Regions from separate parts of the Priestia sp. LL-8 genome, predicted to be linked through region 3. Evidence: riboswitches for the same ligand, from Rfam matches in the RefSeq annotation. Region 3 holds a riboswitch; each other region holds the start of a gene.
The links. A riboswitch is a leader RNA that binds a small molecule or an ion and turns the genes downstream of it on or off. The one in region 3 is predicted to bind cyclic di-GMP.
Positions count from the first base shown of each region.

Region 1: it holds a riboswitch for cyclic di-GMP, as region 3 does, so the genes downstream of both, U9R83_RS05550 (glycosyltransferase family 2 protein) here and sinI (DNA-binding anti-repressor SinI) in region 3, are expected to answer to the same signal.
Region 2: it holds a riboswitch for cyclic di-GMP, as region 3 does, so the genes downstream of both, sinI (DNA-binding anti-repressor SinI) here and sinI (DNA-binding anti-repressor SinI) in region 3, are expected to answer to the same signal.
Region 4: it holds a riboswitch for cyclic di-GMP, as region 3 does, so the genes downstream of both, U9R83_RS05610 (anti-repressor SinI family protein) here and sinI (DNA-binding anti-repressor SinI) in region 3, are expected to answer to the same signal.

Region 1 is NZ_JAZAQH010000001.1:1,090,891-1,094,051, reverse strand. Features, by position in the region: gene pgsB (poly-gamma-glutamate synthase PgsB) at 1-643, opposite strand, end outside; cyclic di-GMP riboswitch class I at 1,043-1,127, shown strand; gene U9R83_RS05550 (glycosyltransferase family 2 protein) at 1,151-2,653, shown strand; gene U9R83_RS05545 (sensor domain-containing protein) at 2,688-3,161, opposite strand, start outside.
Region 2 is NZ_JAZAQH010000001.1:1,146,637-1,149,797, forward strand. Features, by position in the region: gene U9R83_RS05810 (SGNH/GDSL hydrolase family protein) at 311-1,078, shown strand; gene U9R83_RS05815 (anti-repressor SinI family protein) at 1,587-1,754, shown strand; gene sinI (DNA-binding anti-repressor SinI) at 1,773-1,904, opposite strand; cyclic di-GMP riboswitch class I at 1,923-2,007, opposite strand; gene nirB (nitrite reductase large subunit NirB) at 2,320-3,161, shown strand, end outside.
Region 3 is NZ_JAZAQH010000002.1:145,690-148,850, forward strand. Features, by position in the region: gene tuf (elongation factor Tu) at 1-269, shown strand, start outside; cyclic di-GMP riboswitch class I at 1,075-1,159, shown strand; gene sinI (DNA-binding anti-repressor SinI) at 1,179-1,310, shown strand; gene U9R83_RS27130 (anti-repressor SinI family protein) at 1,327-1,479, opposite strand; gene U9R83_RS27135 (AbrB/MazE/SpoVT family DNA-binding domain-containing protein) at 1,731-2,441, shown strand; gene U9R83_RS27140 (MurR/RpiR family transcriptional regulator) at 2,933-3,161, opposite strand, start outside.
Region 4 is NZ_JAZAQH010000001.1:1,101,954-1,105,114, forward strand. Features, by position in the region: gene U9R83_RS05600 (DUF969 domain-containing protein) at 1-210, opposite strand, end outside; gene U9R83_RS05605 (histidinol-phosphatase HisJ family protein) at 563-1,354, shown strand; gene U9R83_RS05610 (anti-repressor SinI family protein) at 1,399-1,524, opposite strand; cyclic di-GMP riboswitch class I at 1,544-1,636, opposite strand; partial or broken gene U9R83_RS05615 (phospho-sugar mutase) at 1,884-3,161, shown strand, end outside.

The DNA.
Region 1 (3,161 bases), on a different contig from region 3:
TATCTGGAAATACCATATAATCAAATTTCCTTAAAAACTCATCCGTAACTTTTGAATTATCTGCTACGATTACCTTTGTTCTTCTTTTTGCAGCTGCTGTTTTGAAATACTCAAGATACGGACCATCTATTGTAATTAAATGCCCCTTATAAGGAATCGTTGGTAGAAACGCTTCTGCTACTTCGTCTAGTGTTGGTCCCATAACATCCATATGATCCTCTAATACATTTACAATAACTCCAATATTTGCCTGAAGCATTTTTTCTTGGAAAGTAATTTGATAATCAGGATTCACTGCCATACATTCACTGACTAATGCTTCAGCTTCAAGTTTGGCCGCTTCTTTTACAACGCGTCTCTGTTCTCCGATATTTGGCCCTTCAGGTCGTCTGACAATTGGCTTCTCTTCATCTGTAAACCAATAAATCATCCTGGCTGAAGTTCCCGTAGTCTTTCCAATAGTTTTATATCCAGCTTCTGTTACGATTCCAGTTATCAATCTAGTAACTGTCGATTTTCCGCGAATGCCATTAATATTTATTCTCACCGGAATAGAATCGATATTTTTTTGATGTTTAACCTGTTCCCATGCTCCGTAAGCAAAGACTAAAAACAAACAGATTAAGACAATACTAAGCACCATTTCGATTGTTTCCTCCTTATTTCGACTAGCTTTTGTTTTAATAGGAAGCTTCGACCATAAAAATAATTATAATTTCGCCCTATATTTCAAATTTTTTACTTAACTTTTATAGTTAATCATACCTAGCTAAGTTTATCAATAAGAGAATTAAATGTAATTTATGTTATTTACTAGTAATTATACCTCTTTGAATCTCCTGCTATTACGGCACCTGACGATCCTTAAGCAAACCACTTCATCTATAGTCTCAAAAACCTAAAACAAATAAAAAATCAGTCGAATATTGTTATACTTTTATAGGTAAAAAAAACTATTTATATGGTAAAATATAAAATAATATTCATTATAAAGTTTCTTTTTTATCTTTTATGTTCTTTTTAAAAAACAATTTGATACTTGTACAGACAAGGGCAAACCAGTTGAAAGGCTGGGACGCAAAACCTCGGGTCTAAGGTCACAGGACTAGGACGGCCGGGTTTCCTGATACATCAGGAGGTAAAGAAAAAAATGAACAATCAGCGTGTTGTTACTGGAAGTATTGGAGCTTCGTATATGAGGCCGCGCATCGTGGCTTTTATTCCGGCGCACAATGAAGAAAAATCAATTCGCGACTGCTTGGCAGGATTAGGCGATCAGCTTCTTCCCAATAACGTGGAGCTCGATGTGTTTGTGATTGCAGATAACTGTACGGACCGCACAAAAGAAAAAGCGGAGCTGGCTGGAGATGAATTTGATTTAAATGTAAAAGTACTGGTCACTGAAGGCAATAAACAACGAAAAGTCGGCGCGTTAAATACGGCTTGGAAAAAGATATATGGAGATACACTGGATTTATATAATACGACGCTGACGAAATATCAGCAGCTGTATAAAGAGTCGATTAAAGCGATTTTAGGGATGGACGCAGACAGCCGCTTAGCCCCGAAAGCACTCATTAATTTATGGGAAGATTTAATGACGTCGCGAAACATCGGCGGCGTGATGGCAAAATATACGATGAGAATGCCTAAAAAGAAAAGCTCATTGTCAAAAGATGATGTCCATTACGAGGAAAAGCTTGCAAGCGGCGAGTACGGCGGACCGATAGCCCGGTGGTGGACACATCAGCAAAAGCAGGATATGGCAAGCTGGCTGTTAGATCTTCAGTATCACGGCGGAAGCACGTACGTACTTGGGGGTCAGGCTACGCTGTTTCGCCCTGAAGCGCTTCAAAATATAGTAGAAGAAAATAAGCTTGACGGTCCTTGGCAAAATGACAGCGACGTTGAAGATATGCTTCTGACGTGGCAGCTGCAAAAGTCCAATTGGAAAACGTTAATCAGTCCAGGCGCTCGCTGCTTTGTGGATTCGATGAGAAGCTATCACACGTACCGTGAACAGCGTAATAAATGGAAGTCTGGAACCGTCGATTTACTGACAAACGGAAACTTAGACGTTAGAACCAAGCATAAAGGAAAGCTGTGGCGTTCACAGGTTAAAACGCTGTGTGATTTACTTATTCGCCTGCTGTTTATTTTATTGTTATCGGCTGCGCTTGCGACCGATCAATTTTACTGGTCGTGGCTTTGGATCATTCCAATTGCGTTAGCTTCTGTGTTAAATATTATGCTCGCTGTCAAAACGCCGATGCACAGGCCGATTGATGTAATACTGGCCGGTCTTTTGATTAGTCCGGAGATTTATCTGTGGGTGAATTTAATTACGTTTAGTCAAGTATGGCTGGAGAGACTTGCCGCTAACAAAAAAGACGGCTGGGCAAATCAATACAACGCAGAAAACGGAAAAACGCGGAGTAAATTAGGGCAAGGGATTTTAACGGGCTTTGCGTTTACAGGAATGATTGTTGTCCTGTGCATTTACTTCCGTGATTACTTAACGAGCCCTTCTGTACAGCAAGCCATTTATCCGTACTTAATGAACGGCTGGATTTTGCTGACGTATTTGACCATCTATCAGTCTCTTTATATGTTTTACCAAATTTGGACGCTTCGAAAACCTATTCAAGCGTAAAAAAAGTGATGTCTCGACGGAGACATCACTTTTTTTATAGAAATCGTTTCTTTAAATATTCGGCGATTTTTTGATGACTATCCGGCTGACTGACGATATAGCCCTGAATAAAAGAACATTTGTGCTTTTGTAAAAAGGCGAGCTGCTCTTTTGTTTCAACACCTTCTGCGATAACTTTCATGTTAAGAGCATGAGCTAAGTACAAAATGCTTTTTGTAATATCCTGCTGCTTTCCTTTATCAGTCGCGTGTTGAATAAACGTTTTATCGATTTTTAACGTGTTAAATTCAAAGTCTTTTAAATGTGATAACGAAGAAAAGCCGGTGCCAAAATCATCTAAAGCAAACGTTACACCAAATTTTTTTAATTCGTCCATGACTTTTTTTACGTGTTCTTCATACTGAATAATCGAGCTTTCCGTTACTTCAAATTCTATAAATGAAGGATCGATGTTGTAACGGGCTAGCGTTCGTTGAACGTGCTCTACGAATCCCCGTTTCAGCAAATG
Region 2 (3,161 bases), on a different contig from region 3:
TAGGAAATATGCGAAGTAGACGTGTATTTGTAGAGATTTTACGTACGAAAGGTCCCCTATTCCAATTTCTACTAATCTATAATTATTTATATATCTATTATCGATGTAGCAACTCTACCATCACGGAAGAGCAGTGATGGTAGAGTTGCTAGACCTATCCGGATGAGCCCCTCCCTTGCGGGCTGGTCTCATCCGGATAGGTGGACCTTTTAGGGCAGGTGCAGTGAAGTATTTTTGTGTTTGTCCATTTGTTTATTTTGTTGAATGCAGAATATAGTTGGTTTTTAAAAACGGGTAAAGGGGAGATTGAATGAAGGCGATGGTTGGGGTAAATGTGGCGGCGGCTGTTTTGTGCGGGGCGGTTATATATGGAGGGACGCAGCACTGGCAGGAGAGAGCGGAGGCACAGGTTCAAGCAAGTGAAACGAAAGCGAATGTTGTACATAAAGAAAAACAGTTTTCTGATGTGTCTGCTTATACAAGAAATCTTCCAGACTTTATTACAAGGCAAATTGAGTCGGCGATTGCAACTAAAAAACCTTTGACTCTTGTGCTTGCTACTTCTGCGAAGGAAAGCGGATGGCCACAGCAGTTAAAGAAAGAGCTAGAAGCTACATATGGAAGTGATGTATTCACTGTTAAAACACTCTCATACGGCAGCCAAACAACTGGTGAGCTTTTATCCTCACACATTGCGGATCAAATTAATCAACTTCAGCCAGATATTATTTTATTTGAAGCACCTCTTAAAAATGATTGTCAGAAGCTTACGTTAGACGATACGCTTAAAAATACAGACGAGCTGATTTATCAGCTTAAAGACTTGAAAAAAACCCTGATCCTTCAGCCGTCCCAACCGTACATTTCACAGACGGAGTCCTATGAAGAAGGCGTAGAAGCTATCAGGGGAGTGGCAGAAAAAAATTGGGTGCATTATCTAAATCATTCGCTCATTTGGCCGTTTCATTTAGGAGAGTATATTAATAAAAACGACGGAAGGTTAACAAATAAAGGAGGTGAAGTGTGGGGAGACTATTTAGTGAATTGGTTCACTGATACTAAAAAAGAGATTAAATAATAGATTTTCTGATGTTATACTAAGCAACTACTAGGTAAAAATAGCTGAACGAAGCTTTCTATGATAAAGCTAGAAAACTTCATTCACATTATTGTGTTATTTTACTTTTTTTAAGTGCCTGTTTGCTCTGCTTTTATAATAATAAGAGCCGGTGCTTGGGCATTTATAAAGCGTAATACCAAAAAACTGCAAAGGTGTTTTAATTCGTTTTAAAGAATAAGATAAGGGCATTATGGTCCTCCTGAATAAAATGGATTAATATTACAAAATTTGAGTTAATTATACAAAAAAATCCTCGGTTGGTAAACCTTAATAAAGAACAAAATAAAAAAATGTTCTTTATCAGAAACAAAAATGCGTTTTTTCTCTAGAATAATGTCTGTTTTACTGACATAATAGTTTAGGGAGTTTAGTATAATTTTATTAAATTAACGTAAAAAAATAGGTATGAGGGTTATATTGCAACAGAATTTGATTTATAATTAGAAAGGTTGAAAGAAGGGATAAAATGGATATTAATGAAAAAAATGATAGATTGCTTCCTCCAGAATGGATGGCCCTTGTTAAGGAAGCAATGGATTCAAATATAACGAAGAATCAGTTTGAAGAGTTTCTTAAACAAAAATCTCTAGAAAACAAAAGTATACGTAGCAGCAAAAAAACCATTAGAACCTAGGTTCTAATGGTTTTTTTATTATCGTTCTTTATTTTGTTGTAAAAAATCCTTAATTTCTTTGCTAGATAAGCCCAGCTGTTTTGCTTCGTAAATAAGTTGTAGCCATTCTTTATCTAGTTCGTTATCAAATACTTTGTTCAGCTTTTCCATCAAGTCTGCTCCTTTAGTAAAGGAAACTCAGCCATCATAGTGTAAAAACCGTAGATCTGTAGTTTTGCGTCCTAACTTTTCAATTAGTTTGCCTTTTTCTGTAGTAATATAATTTAAGTTATATTTTACTATATTTATTCTGTAAAAACATGTAAAAAATAAGTTTTTGAGACTGAGTTTCCGTTATTTTAAGCATCTTCAAAAGCATTCCATTCCCTATGCGAGACTTTTCGTATAAATATTTTTTCTTTATATTCCAATATTGTAATCGTATACATAAAACTATTATGTTAGATAACCTAACACATAAGTTGAACGATTCAGAAAATTCATATATCTTAAATATATCTTTAAAGATGCATAGAAAATATATCTTTGAAACAAGCAGGTATAGACGCCAGGGGAGGAATGGAAGATGCAAAAAAAGAAACTCGTATTGATTGGAAATGGAATGGCTGGAGTTCGAGCGATTGAAGAAGTATTGAAGGTTTCAAACGAAGCGTTTGAAATTACGATTTTCGGAAGCGAGCCGCATCCGAACTATAATCGTATTTTACTGTCAAAAGTGCTGCAAGGAGATACAAATGTTGAAGACATTACGTTAAACGATTGGAACTGGTATCAAGAAAACAATATTACATTATATACGAACGAAACGGTTACGAGTATCGATTCAGTAAAAAAAGAAGTAGCGACAAATAGCGGCAGAGTAGAATCGTATGATGAGTTAATTTTAGCAACGGGCTCTCTTCCTTTTATTCTTCCGATTCCAGGATCCGATAAAAAAGGAGTTACCGCTTTTCGAGATATAAAAGACACGGATGAAATGCTGCAGGCTTCTCAGCAGTATAAAAAAGCAGCGGTTATTGGAGGCGGACTGCTTGGATTAGAAGCAGCGCGGGGACTGTTAAATCTGGGGATGGACGTATCTGTAATTCATTTAGCTCCGTATTTAATGGAACGTCAGCTGGATCCAACAGCGGGCAAATTGCTTCAAAACGAATTAGAAAAACAAGGTATGAAGTTTTTGCTTGAAAAACAAACGGCAGAAATCGTCGGCGATGAGCGAGTTGAAGGATTATCTTTTAAAGACGGGACGTTTTTAGAAGCTGATTTAGTCGTGATGGCCGTTGGAATTAAACCAAATGTTCAGCTTGCAAAAGAAGCGGGACTTAACGTAAACCGAGGAATTGTTGTGAATGACTATATGCAAACGGATATTCCAAACATCTACGCGGTTGGAGAATGTGCAGAGCA
Region 3 (3,161 bases):
GAGGGCGTCATAAACCCTTCTTCACCAATTACCGACCTCAATTTTATTTCCGTACAACGGATGTTACAGGGACTCTTCACTTAAAGGATAATATAGAAATGATCATGCCGGGTGATAACACTCAGATATATGTGGAACTCGTTGCACCGATTGCCATGGATATCGGCCTTCGTTTTGCTATCCGTGAGGGAGGACGAACTGTGGCCTCAGGTCAAGTCGTTGAGATTTTTAATTCAGAAGATGATGTGAAGATAAAAGCAAAAGGATAAGTATCATTTAATTCTAAGTTTGTTTTGTATAGAAAAAGCTTCCCAACGAGTGGGGAGCTTTTCGGCTTATTATCGTATGTTTTCTATAACCAATATCCTTACTTAACATAAAGCATATTACCAGTGGACAAATATAAAAATACTATTTTGTATTTACTGCTTGAAGCAGTGAGTTGAAGCTGTACCAGTATCATCTTTTCCCCCCACAAAAAAGATGAAACACTTTCCATTGTAATCCTTTGCAGAAGTCATTTCCCAATTAATATCCTTTTCCAAATTCAATTTCTTCATTTGTTTACCTTGATTATCTACATAATATTCTGTTTTCTATATATGAATCGTGATAAAAAGCTACTTCGCTCTCATTGCTGAAATAGCTTTTTATTTTGCTATTATTAAGAATAATTCAGTATGGATACTTTAAAATTTACATGTTTTCATTTTACACAAAACCAAATAACGAAAAATCTATTTAGCTATTCAAATAAATCTTTATACAAGCATAAAGAAATTATATCTATACACTGTACATTAGATTTCCTTCTAGTTAATACAATTATAGGTTTTAATAGTTAGACATTCGAAACTATTAAAACCTTTTAGAGGCTTATTTCGGATACCTATTACAGAACCAACCGCAGGATTAATGTAAGGGTAAATATATATTATCTTAAAGGAGAATTTAATTAGTTCAGAGGTTGAAACAAGAAAATCTTTGTCAAAGGAATTAAAAAAATAAATAATAATCCTTATTTTTACATGATTTCAAATCCATTATATAGTAATATATTTATAAAATTACATATTATGATAAAGGCAAACTAGTTGAAAAACTAGGACGCAAAGCTACAGGTCTAAGGTTAAATAGCTATGACAGCTGAGCTCCCTGAATATCTGGAGGTAATTTTCATGGATGGTAAACAACAATTGATAGAAAAAGAATTAGATCAAGAATGGGTTAAACTTATAACAGAAGCTAAGGAATTGGGATTAACTATTGAAGAACTTAAAAAGTTATTCAAAAAACAAATAACCCCCTAATCACAAACAACACTAGTCATATTTGGTCTTGTTTATAATCATTCAATTTCTGGGATTTCCTATTTAAAAACTCTTTAAACTCCTCTTTGGTAACGCTAGAATTCATTGCTTCTTCAACTAAAACTAGCCATTTATAGGAAAGAGTAGTGTCATGATTTGAATTATTCATTATAATCTTCCTCCTTTACAACTTGTCCTATTATAAAGCAAATTGATTTGTAATATAAGCTATAATGATAAAATTATTACTTTTTATCCTGTTTTTTACATAAATTGTTATTCATAGGGTCTTATTCAGTTATTTAGCTTATGAAGATCAAATTTAATAGCTTAGGTAAAGTGTAAACTCATGAAGATATAAAATGAATATAAGTAAATTTATCCTTTGTCTATAAAAGTACATTTGAAAGGATTTTATTAGTGGAAGAGAAAGAATCATCCAAAGATTACTTAATAATTGATAATATGGGGAGAGTAAAGGTACCTTCCCAGCTTCTAGAGCATGCCAATATTCAATCATCTGCTGCAATACAATTCCTCAACTATAAAGATTACATTGTCATGAAGCAGGTTGAATTCCCACCGGTTCTTTTGGAAGAAAATAAAGATAAGAACTTAATTAGGACTATTGATAATTTAGGCTACATTGTAATTCCAAAGATACTTCGTGAAATACATGATATAGATCTACATGATGAAATAGAAGCGAAAGTCCTTAACGAGAGCATTATTTTCGAAAAGAAAAGAGAGCAAAATAAATCTCCAGGTCTACTAAAGGGATATATAGAACCTGAATTAAGTGAGTTATCTTTACTTCAAATAAAATCAGGGAGAATAAAACTTCCTGATTTTGTATTGAAATTCTTGAATTTAGAAGAACATATGCAATTACAGTTCTTTATTAAAGGACAAGATACTATCGTTGCAAAAAAACATAGCTATAAATTTCTTACAGAAGGAAAACTTTTTTTCACTGGACAATCACGCGTGATAAAGAAAGATAAATACTTAAACATTCCTAAAAAGCTAAGAATTTATCTAAACATTCATAGTGGCGACATCCTAGAAATCAAAACAATAGGGGACAAATTAATCATAAAAAAAGCAATTGAGAACGATACTCTTGTTTAAAATAAGTAAGCGCAGCTGAAATAATTAGCTGCGCTTACTTATTTGCTGTTACCAAGAATCATTTTGTAAAAAAACTAATCTTTAGAGATACATCTTTCAAAGAATTTCACATCACTATCGCTTTTATTTTAAGAGTGCCCGAAAACCTAGTCACCTTTTCTTTAAGCGAGTGGGTTTATTTAATCTAATAATCCTTTTTACTATTTTATCCTTGAAATACCCTTGGTTATTGTACATTTTTACCACTTCTAGCTTAAATGAGATTGTAAAAGATTATCCTTAGTGACCCATAAATGCCCTCTAAGTATAGTGTAACCCTCTTTTTTATTTACTCCATCCACTTAATCGGGCGCATTACATATAAATAAACCCATACAAAAAGACGCCTTAATTGCTACTGTCCAGGTGTCTTATCCTTTTTTCATAATAGATAAGAACTAATTAGTCGTAGAGGTCTCTTCTAATTGTTTCTTATAAAGTTTTTTAGGCAATTATTCTATATTGCCTAAAGCGTGCAAAGTTTTATCCCTTAAATGAATTCTTTTCTTATAATCTTCAGCTATTAGTTCTGTGTATATCAAATCAAAAAGTAACAGGAACGGCAATAAAGGGGAGATATTCTGCCCCATATGCATGTTGCTTTTACTAGTTACTAGCAAACATACATTACTTAGCTTTGCTAATTCTGAGTCTTTATTTCCTGTAAAAATGATTATAGGC
Region 4 (3,161 bases), on a different contig from region 3:
TAACACGCCAAAGATAGGAAGAGTAAGTAAAATAGCCATAGACATATAGCGGTTATCTACAAAAAATTGGCCGAACATTGTAATTACTTCATGAAGTGACAAACCTGACACAAGGCCAGTCACGATGCCTGCAACAGTTACCACGAGCAGCGTGTTTAAACGAAATAAAAATCCCACTGCCACTAGCAAAACCCCAATTAATTTCAACATAAAAAATCCCCCTTGATTATGTATAAATCGTGCTGCAAATTCACCTCCATTGTTTTTCTGAAAAAACAAAGACGTCTTGAGTATAAACAATTCTGAAAATTAAAACAAGATACTTAAGGCATAAAATAGTTTGATTAGTGAACAAAAGCATAAAAGGAAGATTTATACGTAATATTCATGGGGATATAAATAGAAGAAAGGTTCTCCAAAACAGTCTTAGGGAGAATTTTTTAAGTTAATGTGCTGAAAACACCTCTCCTAAAATACCAAAAAAGGTGTAATAGAGAGGAAAAGGGTCTCTATGTGCAGTAAGTGCAGGAGAGATGTATAATAAACCTAGAGGTGACTAATTATGTATCTAGTAGACTACCATCATCACACAAACAATTCATTTGACTCACAGGCAGTCATGAAAGAAGTGTGCGAACAAGCTGTAAAAAACGGCATAAACGAAATTTGTTTTACCGAACACTTTTCATTAAATCCATTAGCGCCAACGTACGGTCATATGGATTTTGATAAATATGAACGAGAACTAACGGAATGCAGAGATCAATTTCAAGGCCAGCTAGTAATTAAAAAAGGAATTGAAATTTGCGAGCCGCACTATTTAAAAGAGAAGTATCAAGAAACGATGATGCAAGAGAGTTTTGATTTTATTTTAGGGTCTGTTCACAACATTAATAACATCAAGCTTCGCAAACATTTAGAACTCAACGACAAAGAAGCGATTTACCGCGCTTATTTTAACGAAATGTATAAGCTAGTAAGCGACGCCGACATTGACGTATTGGCTCATTTAGATTTAATGAAGCGCTATGCGTTTGAGCAATACGGCATTTATGACTTTCATCAATTTAAAGATATCCTTGCGGATATTTTGAAAAAAGCAATTGATCGCAATATTGGAATTGAAATTAATACTTCAGGTATAAGAGGGAAGCTAGGCGAAGCGCTGCCAGCACTTGAAGTCGTTGGGTTGTACCGCGATTTAGGCGGAGAAATCTTAACGATTGGATCTGATTCACACTTTGCAGAAACTGTAGGGGCACATATGAAAGAAGCAGTTGAAATGGCGAAACAGTGCGGGTTTACGGACATTTATACGTTTGATCAGCGTCAGCCAAAAGGGGTAAAAATATAAGTAATAGTAAAAGCACGCTTCAATATAAAAGAAGCGTGCTTTTACTATTGGTTGTTCTTATTCGTTAATAAGAATTCTCGGACGTCTTCTATTTTTAATCCGAGTTCATGAGCGGCTTTTATTAGATCAATCCATTCCTGATCTACTGCTAATTTTTTATCTGTGTTCATCACTATTCATCCACCCTTGTCAGGGAACCCAGCCATCTTAGCATGTTGTAAACATTGCCTTAGACCTGAAGCTTTGCGTCACTGCTTTTCAGCAGCTTTGCCTTTATCTGAATAATTTTTTCTAATAACTATTATTATTTTAGTGGAAAACTAGCAGAAATGGTGTCGAAATAGGTCGAGTTTCTAAAAAAATATTTAATTTACATCTTTATAGGTTCTTTTTAAGGAATAGCAAAATGGTTGAATTGGAAAAGTAGTGTTTTTAACTAATTTACAAGCTGTTATTCACCCACAGTTCATAAATAGCATTCACAATAAAAGAAAGAAACATAGAACAAGGAGAGATAAATATGAGCTGAATGAATGCATACAAGGTATGGAGAGACTTTAGAGGCCTTCAGACAGAATTAAAAGAAGAGCGGCAGCAAATGACAAAATCGCAGCTGAAAGATGCTTTTTATACACACCTAGCATTTGGAACAGGAGGCATGAGAGGAGAGTGTCCTAACCGCATGAATATCTACACAGTCCGAAAAGTAACGGAAGGACTGGCGAGGTATATTGAAAAATAAGGAACCGTTGCAAAAAGAAGAGGTGTGGTAATATCTTATGATTCTCGTCATCAATCACAAGAATTTGCGCTAGAAGCAGCTAAAACACTTGATATACACGACATTCATATGTATTTGAAGAGTTGCGCCCGACACCTGAACTGTCTTTTACCGTACGCTACCTGCATGCGTATGCAGGCATTATGATTAGGGCAAGTTATAATCCCGCGAATTATAACGAATATAAGGTATATAGACAAGATGGTGCACAGCTTCCTCCAGCAGCCGCAGATGAGATTATGTCTTATATGAATGAAATCAAAAATGAGCTGTATATTCCTGTACAAGATGAACATGTCATGCTGAAACGAAACCTATTAAGCTATATTGGAGAAAATTTGGATTATGTATATGTGGATTATGTCAAAGGTCTCCAGCAGCAAGGAAATTCACTAGAAAAAGAAAAGCTGCAGGTTGTGTATACGCCGCTTCACGGCACGGGAAGCAAAGTTGTTCCTCAAGCTCTCCGCTCATTTGGGTTTACAAACATTATGATGGTCACAGAGCAATCATGACCTGATTCTGACTTTTTAACTGTAGCATCACCTAATCCTGAAGATCCGGAAGCTTTTCAAATGGCCATTCATTACGGAAAAAGAGAAGGAGCTGAGCTGCTCCTGGCAACGGACCCTGACGCCCCTCGTTTAGGAATAGCTGTAAAAGATTCTATAGGAGAGTATAGACTTCTAACTGGTAACCAAGTTGGTGCCTTGCTAATTGATTATCTACTAACACAAAAGCAGCAAAAAGGCGATCTCAAAAGTAACGGCGTTATATTAAAAACGATTGCTACGTCAGAATTAGGGAGAGCGATCGCCGAAGACTTTGGAATGAAAACCGTTGATACATTAACAGGGTTTAAATACATTGCAGAGAAAATTGAAGAATATAATAGAAACGAAACGTATATCTTTCAATTTGGGTATGAAGAAAGCTACGGCTATTTAATTGGAGACTTTGTAAGAGATAAAGCCGCTGCTTACTATGAATCAATTAAAAGCTCGCTTTACGAACGTTTGATGGTAC